DNA from 2 places in the Sorangium sp. So ce117 genome. Region 1 is predicted to be linked to the other one. Evidence: riboswitches for the same ligand, from Rfam matches in the RefSeq annotation. Region 1 holds a riboswitch; the other holds the start of a gene.
What was found. A riboswitch is a leader RNA that binds a small molecule or an ion and turns the genes downstream of it on or off. The one in region 1 is predicted to bind cobalamin.
Positions count from the first base shown of each region.

Region 1 (4,190 bases):
TAGCCGGCGCGCCGGTAGAGATCGGCCATCTCGGCCGGCCACGGAGTCCAGCCGTCGAGCGCCTGCGGTCGCGCCTCCGCGGGCGCCTGCCGGCTCTCCTCCGGAGCGCTCATGCCCTCTCCGACGCCTGGTTGAGGCCGAGCGCGTTGAGCATGGTCCCGAGCTTGGCGGTGGTCTCGGCGAGCTCGTGCTCGCCGTTCGATCCGATGACGATCCCGGCCCCGGCATAGAGGCGGAGCGCCCGGCCGGCGACGTCGGCGCAGCGGATGACGACCGCCCACTCGCCGTCGCCGCTCGCGTCGGACCAGCCCACGAGCCCCGTGAAGAACCCGCGATCGAACCGCTCGATCGCCTCGATGGCGTCGCGGGCGCGGTCCGTGGGGTACCCGCACACGGCGGGGGTCGGGTGCAGCGCGGTGGCCAGCTTCATCGAGGAGATCGAGAGATCGCGCAGCTCCCCGGTGAGCCGGCTCGACAGGTGCCACAGCGTCGGGGTCTGCGTGAGCGAGGGCTCGTCGGGGACGCTCAGGCGCCGGCAGAACGGCCGGAGCGCGGCGGCGACGGCGTCGACGACGATCGCGTGCTCATGCCGGTCTTTCTCGGACGCGAGCAGGGCGATCGCCCGCCGGCGGTCCTCGTCGGGGTCGGGGCTGCGGACCGCAGAGCCGGCGAGCGGATTGGCGATCACCCGGAGCCCGGAGCGGGACAGGAGCAGCTCCGGGCTCGCGCCGATGAGCGTCCGCGCGCGCGAGGTCGCGACGCCGCGCTCCACGCTGGAGAGCCCCGCCGTGGGATCCGAGAGGTTGGCGGCGAAGGTGTAGCCGTTCCGGTTCTGCTGCGAGAGGCGCTGGAGGACGAGGCGGAGATCGACCGGCTCTCGCAGGACCATCTCCAGCATCCTGGAGAGGACCACCTTGCTCAGCGCCTCGGACCGCATCAGGCCCACCGCCGTCTCGACGCCGCGCACGTAGTCGCGGGGCTCGGGGACCTGGCGCAGCTCCTGGACGGTGATCGGCAGGTGCGACCGCGGCGATTCCGACGTGGGGTTGAGCGGGCCCGCGCTCTGGATCGCCCTCGGCACGATGAGGTGCGCCGGCGACGTGCTGTTGAACGGCACCGCGCCGACCACCATGGGGAGGCTCTGGCCGGCGCCGGCCCTCGACGCCGACGCGAGCACCCTCGTGACGCGGTCCGCGAGGCGATCGCCCTGATCCGCGCCGTTCGGCTCGAGGATCATGTCGTGTACGCCCTGCGCGAGGAGCGTGCGTGTCGGCGACGCGAAGAAGAACGCCGACTCAGGGGTGTATTGCTTCAACAGCTGCCCTGCGTTCACCGCGGGCAGCGCGACAGAGGCCGGTATCGAGATGGAACTCGTCACATTCAGCTCCGATGGGCGTCGAGAGCCACGTGGGCTCAGGTCATCGGGCGCTGGACGTCAGGTCTCGGGCCGCTCGTCTCTAATAACTGATAAAGAAAATCAGTTTCAAGTAACTCATGGCACGCGCGTGCAAGACTGTCAAGGGACTCCCGATTCTGTCTCGGGTGTGCGTCGCCGGTGGCCCGTGGACGGGGCGCTCCGGGCCTTCGCTTCTGCGTTGACATCCTGCGTGACGGGTGCGACGAGTCGCCCCGCCATCGGTGCTCGTCCGGCCAACCCCTGGCGAGCTGAAAAGGGAACCCGGTGAGAATCCGGGACTGCCCCCGCAGCGGTGAACGGGAACGACCATCACCAAGAAGCACTGGGCATGCACCAGAGCAGCCTGGGAAGCGGTGATGTGTAGGAGAGCGACCGGCGACGGCCGCAGCGCCCGTGAGTCCGAAGACCTGCCGAAGGTGCGCGCGCCGGTGCTCTGGCGCGCGCTGACCTGAGCCTTCGAGGGGAAGGCGTCCAGGCTCTCGACCACCTCGCTCGCGCGCGGTGCCGTGGCCCGTCACGCAGCCCCCTCGCTTCGGCTCTCAGCTCACCCGGAGCAGCGCTGGGTCGACGCGGGCAGGCGGCGCGTGAATGGTTGATTCCTCTGATCGTCGGTCGCGGCGGCGCCGGAGCGCCGGCGCGGCGTGCTGGCTCGCGCTCGCGGTCGGAAGCGCCGTGACAGCCTCGCCTGCCGCCCGCGCGGACGATCGGCGCAGGCCGGAGGCCGAGCAGGAGGGCGATCGCGCTGCCGCTCCGCCGGAGACAGCCCCGCTGGAGGTGCGCGTCGAGGGGGATCGCCTGCGCGCGCCCGCGCCGCCCAAGGACAGGTCCGTCGCGGGGTCGGTGCTGGGCCGCGAGCGCCTCATCGGCGCGGGGCTCGGGGCGGCGGACGTGCTCCGCACGCAGCCGGGCGTCCTCATCATCGAGTCGGGCGGCTTCGGCGGGCCGGCGACCGCGGCCCTCCGGGGAGCGACCGCCACGCAGACGCCGGTGTACCTCGCCGGCGTCCGCCTGAACGACGACGTCGTGGGGACGGCGGACCTCTCCCTCGTGCCCCTCTGGCTCATCGAGCGCATCGAGATCTACCGCGGCCACGCGCCCATCGAGGCCGACCGCCTCGGCCCCGGCGGCGCGATCTTCTTCGAGCCGCGGCGGCCTTCGCGGACGACGGCCGGCGTGGGTGCCATGGCGGGCTCGCTCGGCGCGCGGCGCGGGTGGGGGTTCGCCGGCGCCAGCGCGGGCCCGGTGAGCGCGATCGTCGGGGTGAGCGCGGAGGCCGCGGAGAACCGCTACGCGTTCGTCAACGATGGCGGGACGCTCTTCGACGAGAGCGACGACACCCTGGAGCGCCGGCAGAACGCCGACGTGCGCACGATCGACGCGTGGGCGCTCGCGCGCGTCGAGCTCGGGGGCGGCGCGATCGTCGACGTGATCGCGAACGGCACCGGCCGCGAGCAGGGCGTGCCGAGGCTCGCGCTCCTGCCGTCCCGAGAAGCGCGGGGGGAGTCGCGGCGCGCGCTGGCGTCCGTCGCGGCGCGGGTGCCGTTCGGCGGAGAGGCGCAGCACACGCTCGAGGCGCGCACCTCGTTCATCGAGGCGCGGTCGGAGGTCCATGATCCTCTCTTCGAGCTCGCGCTGCAGACGCCGGAGCTCCGGCTCGCCGGCCGCCGCCTGGAGCAGACGCTCGGGGCGACGCTCTCCTTCGCCGACCGGCTCCGGGTGCGGCCCGTGCTCTCGGTCGCGCGCGAGGGCATCTCACGCGCGCCGGACGACGTCCCGCTCGCGCGGTCGCGGCGCTCGTTCGCGCGCGGCGCCGTCAGCGCGGAGGCGCGCCTCGGCGAGGGGCTCGCGCTGCACGCCCTCGCGAGCGGGGAGTGCCACGCCACCGGCGCGGACCGGGGGCGCCCTTGCGACGTGCTCGTCCCGACCGGGCGGGTCGGCGTGGAGGCGGGGAGCGACAGGCTCCGGTTCCTCGCGACCGTGGGCCGCTACGTCCGCGTCCCGACGCTCGGCGAGGTGTACGGCGTCTCCGGCGTCGTCCATGGCAACGCGGAGCTCGAGCCGGAGTCGGGCGCCACGATCGAGGCCGGGATCCGGGCGCAGACGGGGCGCGGCGCCGTGCTGCGCGGCGCCTTCCTCGACGTGTTCGCGTTCGGGAGCGCGGTCTCCGGGCTCGTCGCGTACGAGAAGTCCGGTCAGGGCTACGTGAGCCCGTACAACGTCGGCCGCGCCCGCGTCGTGGGCGCGGAGCTGCTGGCCGGGGTCGAGGTGACCCCGTTCCTCCGCGCCGAGATCGCAGCGACGCTGCTCGATCCGCGGGACACGACGCCGGGGCGGACGACGAGGAACGACCTCCTCCCGTTCCGCTCGCGCCTCGTCGTCGCGCCGCGCCTGCACGCCGAGTGGAAGCGCCCGGGCGGCGCCGTGTTCTCGGGCGCGTCGGGCGAGATCCGGGCCGTGTACCAGTCGAGCCGGTACGCCGATCCCGCCGGGCTCGGCGTGATCGCGGAGCAAGCGACCCTCGACCTCGACGCGGAGGCGAGGTGGCTCGGCGGGCACCTCGCGGTGAGAGGTCGCGTCGCGGACCTCCTGGACGCGCGGCGCACGGATGTCGTCGGGTTTCCGCTCCCGGGACGGAGCGTGTTTTTCACACTGGAGTCAACATGGTGAAGATCAGTCTATTTGCGTTCGCGATCTCGATTCCGCTCCTCGGGTGCAACGTGGATTCGCCGCCGCCGTCGACGGGCGGCGTCCACGGCGGCGGCGACGGCGACGC
Region 1 covers NZ_CP150309.1:5,678,333-5,682,522, reverse strand. The annotation lists gene WMF46_RS21250 ((2,3-dihydroxybenzoyl)adenylate synthase) at 1-113, opposite strand, end outside; gene dhbC (isochorismate synthase DhbC) at 110-1,378, opposite strand; cobalamin riboswitch at 1,620-1,846, shown strand; gene WMF46_RS21240 (TonB-dependent receptor domain-containing protein) at 2,090-4,084, shown strand; gene WMF46_RS21235 (hypothetical protein) at 4,078-4,190, shown strand, end outside.

Region 2 (4,190 bases), 4.3 Mb from region 1:
CCTCGCGGAGGCGAGCGCAACCATCAGGTGCTCAGCGGTCGTCTTCGAGGGCTCGGGGTTCCAGGCGGCGATGGTTCGCAGCGTGGTGACAGGGCTCACGCTCATTGCCCGCCAGCGTTATCCGCACAGGGTATGTGACATCGGGGAAGCCTGGCAGATGTTCGCAGAGCTCCTGCCCGCGGTGACGGGCGCCGCCGTGAGCGAAGCCGCGTTCCGGGCATCGCTCGACGCGCTGCGCGAGGACCTCCGCCGGACATGAGCCGGCGCGGCGTCTACTCCCAGTACAGCGTCGCCCGCCCGATCGCGGTGAACGGCCACCCCGGCGAGTAGTGGATCCCGGTGACCGGGGCCGGCTCGTACGGCAGCCGCGACGCGCTCGCGAACTGGACCTCGCGCCACGTCGTGTCGAAGACGTTCTGGATGTCCACGGCCACCTCGACGTTCTTCCACCGCAGCCCGGCGTTGGCGTCGACGACCGTGAACCCCTCGGCGGTGAGCGACTCGTCCTCGGTCGCGGGCCGCGCGCCGATCGCCTTGACCCGCAGCGCCGCGAACGGCGTGAACGCGCCGATGGTCGGGCGGACGCCGACGCCCGCGGTCAGCGTCCGGGTCGGCGCGAGGGCGACAGCGCTCGCGTTGCCGGCGTTCTCGCGGAAGCGCGCGCGGGTGAAGGTCGCGTCCACGTCCGCGAAGAGCCAGCTCCGGAGCCGGTAGCGCCCGCCGATCTCGATCCCGTAGCGCCGCGTCTGCCCCGACGCCTCGGTCGCGCCCGCATCGCCGCTCCAGACCAGCTCCGAGTCCAGGTCGAGCAGGAACGCGGCCCCGCTCAGCGACAGCCCGCGCAAGGGCGCGACCCGCAGGCCGACCTCGTAGCCAATCGCGGGCGTGATCAGCGTCGCCGCCCCCTCGCCCAGCACCGCGCCCTGCGCGTCGTTCGAGTGGAAGCCCCGCCCGAAGTGGGCGAATAGATCGACCCCCTCGACGGGCGACACGATCGCCGTGAGCTTCGGGAGCAGCTGCATCTGTCCCCGGGCGCCGCTCGACCTGTTCCCCACCGCCTCGAGGTCCTCGCCCGGGTCGTCCACGTTGACGTCGATCCACTGCGCGCGCGCCCCGAGCACGACGCGGAGCCAGCGCCGGAGCCGGGCGTCCTGCTCGACGTAGACGCCGATCTGGCTCTCATCGACGTGGGTCCTGCTCTTCTCCTCGATCCGCTCGCGCGCCTCGTCGTGGTGGAGGGACTTGTCGATCGCGTCCGCGCGGATCTGCGCGCCGAGCGAGGTCGTGAACCTCGCCCCGCCGAGCTCGTATTGCCTGCGGAACCGGAGATCGGCGCCGCCGACGGTGCGGTCGTCGTTCTGCTCGATCTGGTCGCCGTGGACGGGGTCCTCGCTGAAGAACGTGAAGTTCGAGTACAGCGTGAAGCGGTACCGGACGAGGTAGGCCAGCGCGCTCAGATCGGCGTCCCGCCACGCGGTGGAGTAGGCGACGGACGCCATGTGCCGCTCGGTCGCCCCGCCCTCGGTCGGATCCACGGCGCCGAAATGGTCGATGCACGGCTGTCCGAACGCCGAGGGCGGCGGGTTCAACCCGCCCTGCTCGCCCTCGCCGCACACGGCGCGCGCGGGGATCTGGCCGGAGCCGTGCCAGGTCGATCCATACGACATCCAGGTCATCTGGACCTTCCCGGTGTTGCCCAGATCGTGCGTGGCCCGCAGGTACACGTTGAAGCGCTTGAGCCGCTCCGAGCTCAGGAACGGCCCGTCGTTCCGGTAGATCTCCGCCGCGGCCACCGCGCGCCACGTGTCGCCGAGATCCGGCGAGGCGATGACGAGGCCGCGCTGGATACCGTACTGCCCCAGGCTGACCTGCGCGTAGCTCTCCTCGAGCTTCTCGGCGAAGCGCAGGTTGACGGCGCCCGCCGTACCGAAGTCGCCGATGCTCGCGTAATAAGGCCCCTTGTAGCCGTCGAGCCCTGTCACGAGCTCCGGGATCATGAAGTAGAGATCGGTGAAGCCGTGCCCGTGGCCGTGGCTGACCATGTTGACGGGCACGCCGTCGACGAAGAAGGCGACGTCGGTCCCATGATCCGCGTCGAATCCGCGGAGGAAGTACTGGTTCGCCTTGCCCCCGCCCGCGTGCTGCACGGCGAAGAGCCCGGGGACCGACTCGAGGATGTCGCCCGGCCGGAGCCTCGGCCTGAGCTCGAGCTCCCGGTGTCCGACGGAGATGCGCGACGCGGCCTCGCTGCCCGGCTTCTCCGCCTGGATCGTGACCTCGATCGCGGCGTCGCCCGCGGGCGCGCCCTCGCCGGTGGGCGCTGCAGCGGCGGCCTCCGGCGGGGCAGCGGGCGCGTCGGGGGTGTCGCCCTCGGCGCGCGCGGGCCGCGCGGCGGCCAGCACCATGGATAACGCGGCGAGCAGATGAAATGGATGGCGGTGCCCGTGGCTCGTCGTGACCGTCTCGCGCAGCATTCGTGTCCTCCTTCGCCGCAATCGCGCGGAGCGGCGTCGGGCCGCTCGCGTCGAGCTCCGCGAGGACGAAATGGCTGGCCATCGCACGGTGCGCTGGACCGACCTCTCGCCCCCGCGGGCGACCGGAAGGCGACGCGGGGGCGGTTCGGTATCCGGGACGTGCGCAGAGAGGTGGAGCTGCACCGGCTCGGACCTCACCGCCTCCCTCGAGGCTCCCAGGTCGAACCGGCGCCGGATGTCTCCCGCCGCCGGGCGCTGGCAGGTCTTCGGGCTCGCGAGCGCTCCGGTCAGACCGGCTCCCTACTGTCCACCGCTTCCCAGCCCTCGGCGGGCCAGTGCATGGGGTGGAGGTCGTTCTCGCTTACCGCTGCGGGGCAGCCCCGGAATTTCACCGGGTTCCCTCTTCGGCCCAGGCGAGCGCCCGGGCACCAGCACGGCGCGCACCCTATGGCCGTGCGCCTTCGGCTGTCAATCGCTACTGCTCCGCTCGCCCGCCCGCGCGCTTGCCGTGCAGGCCGAACGTTCGGGCTCTAGCGAGGATGGGCTCGCTCCTCCGTGGGTCGCGTGCTACACGGCCGCCGCCGTATATGCCCCGTAACGATCTCCGCAACATCGCCATCGTCGCCCACGTCGACCACGGGAAGACGACCCTCGTCGATCACATGCTCCGCCAGTCGGGCGCCTTCCGAGAGAACGAGGTCGTGGCCGAGCGGGTCATGGACTCGAACGACCTCGAGCGGGAGCGCGGCATCACCATCCTCGCGAAGAACACGAGCATCCGGTACCGCGGGGTCAAGATCAACATCGTCGACACGCCCGGCCACTCCGACTTCGGCGGCGAGGTCGAGCGCACGCTCATGATGGCCGACGGGGCGCTCCTCCTCGTCGACGCCGCCGAGGGCCCGCTGCCGCAGACGCGCTTCGTGCTCTCGAAGTGCCTCCAGCGCGGCTTCCCGGTCATCGTCGTCATCAACAAGATCGACCGGAGCGACGCGCGCGCCCACGAGGTGCTCTCCGAGGTGTTCGACCTCTTCTGCGACCTCGAGGCGAGCGACGCGCAGATGGACTTCTCGACGCTCTACGCGGTCGCGAAGTTCGGGCAGGCGAAGCGCGAGCTCGAGCACGAGGCGAAGGACCTCGATCCCCTCTTCGAGACCATCCTCGAGCGGGTCCCCGGCCCCTCCGGTGACCCCGACGGTCCGCTCCAGGTCATCGTCTGCAACACGACGCACGACGACTACGTGGGCCGGCTCGCGGTCGGCCGCGTGGTCCGCGGCACCGCCCGGTCCGGCGCCGACGTCGCGCTCCTCGGCGAGGGCGGCCAGTCGCGCGGCTACGTGAAGATGCTCTACGCCTACGAGGGGCTGAAGCGCGTCGCGGTCGAGAGCGCCGTCGCGGGCGAGGTGATCGCGATCGCCGGGCTCGACGCGGTCACGATCGGCGACACGATCACGGATCCGGCGCACCCCGAGGCGCTGCCGCGCATCGTGGTCGAGGAGCCGACGATCAAGATGAAGATCGGCGTCAACACGTCGACGTTCGCCGGCAAGAGCAAGCAGTCGAAATTCCTGACGAGCCGTCACCTGAAGGAGCGGCTCGAGCGCGAGGCGATGAAGAACCTCGCGATCCGGGTGGAGCCGACCGAGGTGCCCGACACGTTCGTGGTGCTCGGCCGCGGCGAGCTCCAGCTCGCCATCCTGGTCGAGACGATGCGGC
Region 2 covers NZ_CP150309.1:1,357,746-1,361,935, reverse strand. The annotation lists gene WMF46_RS05040 (hypothetical protein) at 1-259, shown strand, start outside; gene WMF46_RS05035 (TonB-dependent receptor) at 273-2,474, opposite strand; cobalamin riboswitch at 2,715-2,922, opposite strand; gene typA (translational GTPase TypA) at 3,014-4,190, shown strand, end outside.
Region 2: it holds a riboswitch for cobalamin, as region 1 does, so the genes downstream of both, WMF46_RS05035 (TonB-dependent receptor) here and WMF46_RS21240 (TonB-dependent receptor domain-containing protein) in region 1, are expected to answer to the same signal.